Regions from separate parts of the Luteibacter rhizovicinus DSM 16549 genome, predicted to be linked through region 2. Evidence: predicted binding sites of a transcription regulator. Region 2 holds the regulator's gene; the other holds the start of a gene.
What was found. The regulator sigma-54, encoded in region 2, starts transcription at its own class of promoters, with help from an activator protein. The targets are predictions, from matches to a motif close to TGGCACGNGCNTTGC.

Region 1 (3,358 bases), 1.0 Mb from region 2:
ACCACGCTTGCGTGTCCTCCACCTGGAGACCAACCAGGGCAAGGCCATGGCCTTGCGTGCCGCCGCGCTTGCGGCCCATGGCGAATACATCGTCTGTGTCGACGGCGATGCCCTGCTCGATGACTACGCCACGCACTGGCTGGTCTGGCAGCTCCTGCGCAACGTCCGTGTCGGTGCCGTGACCGGCAACCCGCGTATCCGCAATCGCTCGACCCTGCTGGGCAAACTGCAGGTGGGCGAGTTCTCGTCGATCATTGGCCTGATAAAGCGCGCGCAGAGTGTCTACGGAAGGATCTTCACGGTGTCGGGCGTGATCGCCGCGTTTCGCCGGAGCGCCCTGCACGACATCGGTTACTGGCACACCGACATGGTCACCGAAGACATCGACGTGAGCTGGCGGCTGCATATGAACGCATGGGAAGTCCGCTACGAGCCTAACGCCCTGTGCTGGATACTTATGCCGGAGACCTTGCGCGGCCTATGGCGGCAGCGCCTGCGCTGGGCGCAGGGCGGCTCCGAAGTCCTCCTGCGATATGCCCGCAACCTCCTGCGCTGGCGGCACCGCCGCATGTGGCCGCTGGCCATCGAATACCTGCTCAGCCTGGTCTGGTCGTACGTCATGGCCGCGATCATCGTGCTGTGGGCCGTCGGCAAGCTCGTCGATGTGCCGCCCCCCTTCCACGTCGAATCGCTGTTCCCGCAATGGCACGGCGTGGTCCTCGGGATCACCTGCCTGACCCAATTCATGCTCAGCCTGCTGGTGGATCGTCGCTACGAGACGAAGATCGGTCGCAACTACTACTGGATGATCTGGTACCCGCTGGCTTACTGGATGCTCAACACCGTCACCTCGATCGTCGCCCTGCCCCGTGCCGCCATGCGCCGCCATGGACAGAGCGCCACGTGGGTCAGTCCGGACCGGGGCATCACATGAAAGCCGAAGCGATCGTCATCGACCAACCCGAGCGCCAGTCACTGCCACGGCGCGCACTGTACGGCGTGCTCACCGTGCTCGCCTGGCTGCTCTGGGGCCTGCTCTGGCTGCCTGCGCTGCACCGGGTGGCCCGCGCGCTGGACATCCCGGTGCACGTCGAACGCTGGATACCCCGTGTCGTCCTCAGCAGCACACGCGAGCTGGTCGACATCGTTTGGCTGGCGCCGCTGAGCCTGCTGGTGTTCCTCGCCTGGTCGCTCTACGAGGGAAGACGTAAACAGGGAGGGCGCCAGCGTCGCCGCAAGGCCGGCGCGGTATCGCTGCCCGCTGCGGCGGAATCGCTGGGCACATCGACCGCCGAGGCGCTTCGCATCCAGGACAGTCGCCGCGCCGTATTAAGCATCGACGACGACGGGCACATCGGCGTGAAGACATCCGACACGGGTACCCGCGCGTCGCAAGCCTGAACGCCGTTCTTCGAACCGCCAGAAAAATGTGACGCGCATCACATGTGGCACGGTGCTTGCCTTTACGATGGCGGGCTTCTTTAAACCTCCGTTGCCGGGAATGAATATCCGGCACGATCGAGACAGGTCATGTTGTCGGGATGGGATCAACTTTGATGATTTTTCAGCGGGACATCCGCATGCCGCGCGCCAGGCTCTGCCTTGCGCTGCTCCTGGCCCTGCATGGGCCTGTGGCACAGGCTGCGGCACCCCCCGAGCGCGATGCGCTCATCGCCAAGGTTCGCCAGGAGCGTGACCAGGGTCATCGGATCGAGGCCTTGGCCCACTGCCAGGCCCTCCTCGCCCGCTGGCCGGATGACCATGAGGCGCAGACGCTCAACGTCACTTTATTGACGGAAATGGGCGCAACGACGCGCGCCAGGGAACTGGCGTCGACGTTGCAGCCGCCACAGAGCCAGACGGACAAGGCGCGCCTTGAGGCTGACCATGTCGCGCGCGAAACCCGCTGGGCCATGGGCGAGCCGGCCGACATGCGGGCGCCATATGCCGAAGCGGACCGCGCCGTTGCCGACGCGCGGCGCCTGGCCGACGATCCTCTGCTGCCCGCCGACATGCGTCAGCGGGAGCAGTTCGACCTCATCGTCGCGCTCGACCAGGCCGGCCTTACCGGCGAGGCGGCGCAGCGCTACGACGCCCTTCATGCGCAAGGCGTCACCCTTCCCGCGTACGCCGAGCGAAACGCCGCAGATGCCCTCCTTGCGCGGCGGCGGCCCGCCGAAGCCGCACGACTTTACGAAGACAGCATCGCGAAGGACCCCGGTCCTTACGACGATGCCGAGATCGATCCGCGCATCGGGCTGATGTACGCCTATCTGGAGTCGGGCGAAACCGCGAAGGCTCTCGCCACGATCGATACCCTCGCCGCAAAGGAGCAGCCCTGGGTCCGCGTACCCGGCATCCGCCTGCCGATCCAGAACCCGCGCAAGTTCGATGCCGAATCCGCCGCGATCTCCGCGCGCAGCATCGTCGACATGCAAGCCGACGCGTATGCACGCATCGTCCCGCTCAGCCGTGAAGCACCCGCCGAGTCGAACATCCGCCGCCAGCTCGGCATGGTGGAACTGGCGCGTGGCTGGCCGCGGCGCGCCCAGGACGACCTGGCCATCGCCGATACCTTGAACCCGCGCGATGTCGACTCCTACCTCGATGCGGCCGACACCCAGCGTGCGCTTCACGATTACGAAGGGATCGACGAAAACCTTGCGGAAGCCAAGGTCGTGGGCAACCGCACCGATCGCGTGGACCGCGCCGTGCAATCGTGGGAGCGCGAACGTGGCTGGCAATTCGATATCAGCCAGGAGAACGGCAAGGGCTCCAGCCCCGACTATGGTGACCGTGACAGTGCGACCGTGGCTACGATCGCAAGCCCCTTGATCGACGATCACTGGCGCGTGCTCGCGCTCGGTCGCTACTCCACGGCCGACCTGCCCGAAGGCGATGTCCGCCGCACACGCTTCGGCCTGGGCGTGCGCGGTTATGCGCGTGGCCTCGAGGTCTACGTGCAGGCCCTTCCCGCGGCAGACCGCTACGTCGGCAAGACGGCGATCGAAGCCGGTTTCGACTGGTCACTGAGCGATCACTGGGCGATCGCTGCCGACTTCAGCACGGCCGGCGAAGACACGCCGCTGCGCGCGCAGTACTACGGCATCTCGGCCAAGACGATCGACACCGCCGTGACCTGGCGTGCCAGCGAGCTGACCCAGGCGCGCCTGGGCCTGTCGCGCGACGATTTCAGCGATGGCAACAAGCGCACCGGCTGGCTCGCCGCCTTCACGCAACGGGTGTATACCGCCCCCAACCTCGCCTTCGATGGCGGCGTGGAACTGGGCGGCTCGATGAACACGCAGACCGATCGCCCGTACTTCAATCCCCGCCGCGACAACAGCTACGCCCTGAC
Region 2 (3,358 bases):
GAACATCTCGCGGATGTTCAACACGCCGAGACCGCGTACCTCGAGCAGGTCCTGGAGCAGATCGGGGCAGGCGCCGTCGATGACGTCGGGCGCGATCAGGGTGAATTCGGTGGCGTCGTCGGCGACCAGGCGATGACCACGGCTGACCAGCTCCAGCGCCAGCTCGCTCTTGCCGGAACCGGGTTCACCGGTGATCAGCACGCCGATCGAAAACACCTCGAGGAACACGCCGTGCAGGGTGACCCTCGGCGCGAGCGTGCGCGCCAGGTGGTATTGCAGGTAGGTGAGCAGCTCATGACCGCGGCGGGTGCTCTGCCACAGCGGGGTATCGGTTTCCTCGGCGACTTCGCGCAGATCCGAGGGAATCGCTTGATCCTTGGTGACGATGAGCGCCGCCGGCTGGTAGGCGGCGATCTTGTGGATCGCCTCCCAGCGCTGGCGCGGCTCCAGGCCGTCGAGGAAGTTGAGTTCCTCGGTGCCGATGATCTGCACCTTGTTCGGGTAGATCACGTTCAGGTAACCGACCAGGGACGGCCGGCGACTTTGCTTGGCGTTGGGTTCGAGCACGCGCGATTCGCCGCGCATGCCTGCGGCCCAACGCAGCGCCATGCGCTCGTGTACTCCGTCGAAGAGTTGTCTGGCGGTCAGCCGGTCCACGCTGGATCCCTTGAAATGGCGAAGCCGGCGCGAGGGCGCCGGCTGGGGCTATTGTGCCATCAAGCGTGGACGGGGGTTCAGGGAGCGGCGACGCGAGCGTCGCGACCCTCGGCGTTGTGGTGATCCTTGAGCTTTTCCTTGTGCTTCTTCAGCTGGTCGGCAAGCTTGGCGATCATCGCGTCGATGGCTTTGTGCAGGGCATCGGGCTTCTTTTCATCTTCGAGGCTGGCCACGCCGTCGGCGTGGAGACGGACGCCGGCACAATGGAGCGTGCCGCCGGCCTTGTGCTCGTTCTTGTCGACGGAAAGGACCACGTCGAGGGCGGTGATGTTGTCGAAAAGGCGTTCGAAGCGGCTGATTTGCTGTTCCACGCGCTCGCGCAGGGCAGGGGTGGGATGGATGTGCTGGCCGCTGATCTGGATTTGCATGACGCCTCCTTCTTGCTGAGGGTGCCGCCTTGGTGGCGACGAGTGCGGAACGACGGAGTGCCGTTCCTCAAGCCTGAAATGGTGTGACCGTGGACCTCCGTGAGGGTTCCCCGCGCCTCAACTGGCGCGGACACGTTCGCTGGAGCTGGGGATGCGCAGGGCTTCCCGGTACTTGGCTACCGTACGGCGGGCTACCTGAATTCCGCGTCGATGGAGTTCCTCGGCCAGGGCCTGGTCGGACAGCGGGCGCCGCGCGTCCTCGCCCGTGATGAGCTTGCGGAGCATGGCCTGGATCGCGGTGGCCGAGGCGCTGCCGCCGTCCTCCGTGGCCACGCCACTGGAGAAGAAGTGCTTCAGTTCGAAGGTACCGCGCGGCGTGTGCATGTACTTGCGCGTAGTGACCCGGGAAATGGTCGATTCGTGCATGCCGACCTCCTCCGCCACCTCGCGCAGGACCAGCGGATGCATCGCCTCCGGGCCGTAGTCGAGGAAGGCGCTTTGCCGGCGGACGATCACGTCGGCCACCTTGGTCAGCGTCTCGGCGCGCGACTGCAGGCTCTTCAGCAGCCAGCGGGCTTCCTGTAGCTGGCCCTTCATCCAGGTGGCGTCGTCGCCGCGGGCGCGAGCGATGAGGTTGCAGTAGTGCTGGTTGAGGCCCAGCCGGGGCTGGGCATCGGGATTGAGGCTGACCTGCCAGCGGCCGTTTTCGCGGCGCGCGTAGACGTCGGGGGCGACGTATTCCACGGGCGTGGCGTCCAGGGCGGAGCCGGGGCGCGGATCGAGGCTGCGGATCAGGGCGGCCGCGGCGGCGACGTCTTCCTCGGCGGCCTTGAGCTTGCGGGCGATCTTGGCCGCGTCGTTGCGCGCCAGGAGCTCGAGCTCATCGGTGACCACGCGGATGGCAAGGTCGCGATGCGGCGTATCCAGGGCGAACTGCGACAGCTGGCAGAGCAGGCAGTCACGCAGGTCCAGGCTGGCGATGCCCGTGGGGTCGAAGCGCTGCACGCGCTGGCGCACGCGCTCGATCTCCTCGGCGCTGGCATGCAGCTCGGCCGGCAGGGCGGCTTCGACGGCCTCGACGCCGTCACGCAGATAACCGTCCTCGTCCAGCGCGTGGATGATCGCGGTAGCGATGGCGTGGTCGCGCGGCGAGAACTGGGACAGGTTGAGCTGCCACTCGAGGTGTTGCTGGAGGCTTTCGGGAGCGGCGTTCTGCGGTTCGAAGCCGTCCTCGTCGCCGCTGCCGGAGCGCGAAGGCGCACCGGCGTAGTCGCCGGCTTCGCCGTGGAAGCGATCGTCGTCCCACTCGGGAGCGAGCTCCTCCGAGGGGGTCGCGGTCGACTCTTCCTCGGCCTTGGAGGTCTTGGCGGGTGGTTCGTCGCGTGCCGGGAAGTCGGGGCCGTCGTAGTCGCCTTCTTCGGGCAACTCGGCCTCCGCTTCGGCATCCTCGGCGAACTCGAGCAGGGGGTTGCTTTCCGCGATCTGGCGGAGCTCGGCCTCGAGCTCCAGCTGCGACAACTGAAGCAGGCGGATGGCCTGCTGCAGCTGGGGCGTCAGCGTGAGCTGCTGATGCAGGCGAAACTGAAGTCCGGGTTTCATGCCTTGGATGCGTGAGGTGTCGAATCCATCGTAACCCCTTGCGACCTTTCCAAACCAGCATTCCGGTGAGCCAGGCCCACCGGCCGAATAGGCAATACGTCAGATACGGAATTCACGGCCCAGGTATACCTCACGCACCTTCTCGTCGGCGAGGATGTGCTGGGGCGTACCCCGGGACAGGACTTCGCCGTCATTGAGAATATACGCGCGGTCGCAGATGCCGAGCGTCTCACGGACGTTGTGATCGGTGATCAGCACGCCGATGCCGCGTTCCTTCAGGTGGCGGACGATGCGCTGGATCTCGCCGACCGAAATCGGATCGACGCCGGCGAAGGGTTCGTCCAGCAGCATGTAGCGCGGGCGCGCGGCCAGCGCACGGGCGATTTCCACGCGCCGACGTTCGCCACCGGACAGGCTGATGCCCTTCTGTTCCGCGATGTGGGCGATTTTCAGCTCGTCGAGCAGGCTTTCCAGCTCCTCTTCACGCTGCCGGCTGGTCATGTTGTCGCGCAGTTCGAGCACGGCCAGGATGTTGTCCGACACGCTGAGGCGGCGGAACACCGAGGCTTCCTGTGGCAGGTAGCCGATGCCGAGCTTGGCGCGGGCGTGCATGGGCAGGCCGGTGATGTCCTGCTGGTCGAGCTTGATCGAGCCGGCATCGGCCTGGATCAGGC

Region 1: pgaA (poly-beta-1,6 N-acetyl-D-glucosamine export porin PgaA) is a predicted target of sigma-54. The motif match lies at 1,447-1,461, and genes of this name have one in related genera.

What each region holds. Positions count from the first base shown of each region.
Region 1 is NZ_CP017480.1:3,600,660-3,604,017, reverse strand. Features, by position in the region: gene pgaC (poly-beta-1,6-N-acetyl-D-glucosamine synthase) at 1-934, shown strand, start outside; gene pgaD (poly-beta-1,6-N-acetyl-D-glucosamine biosynthesis protein PgaD) at 931-1,401, shown strand; gene pgaA (poly-beta-1,6 N-acetyl-D-glucosamine export porin PgaA) at 1,557-3,358, shown strand, end outside.
Region 2 is NZ_CP017480.1:2,587,247-2,590,604, forward strand. Features, by position in the region: gene hprK (HPr(Ser) kinase/phosphatase) at 1-609, opposite strand, end outside; gene hpf (ribosome hibernation-promoting factor, HPF/YfiA family) at 735-1,085, opposite strand; gene BJI69_RS11680 (RNA polymerase factor sigma-54) at 1,203-2,684, opposite strand; gene lptB (LPS export ABC transporter ATP-binding protein) at 2,784-3,358, opposite strand, start outside.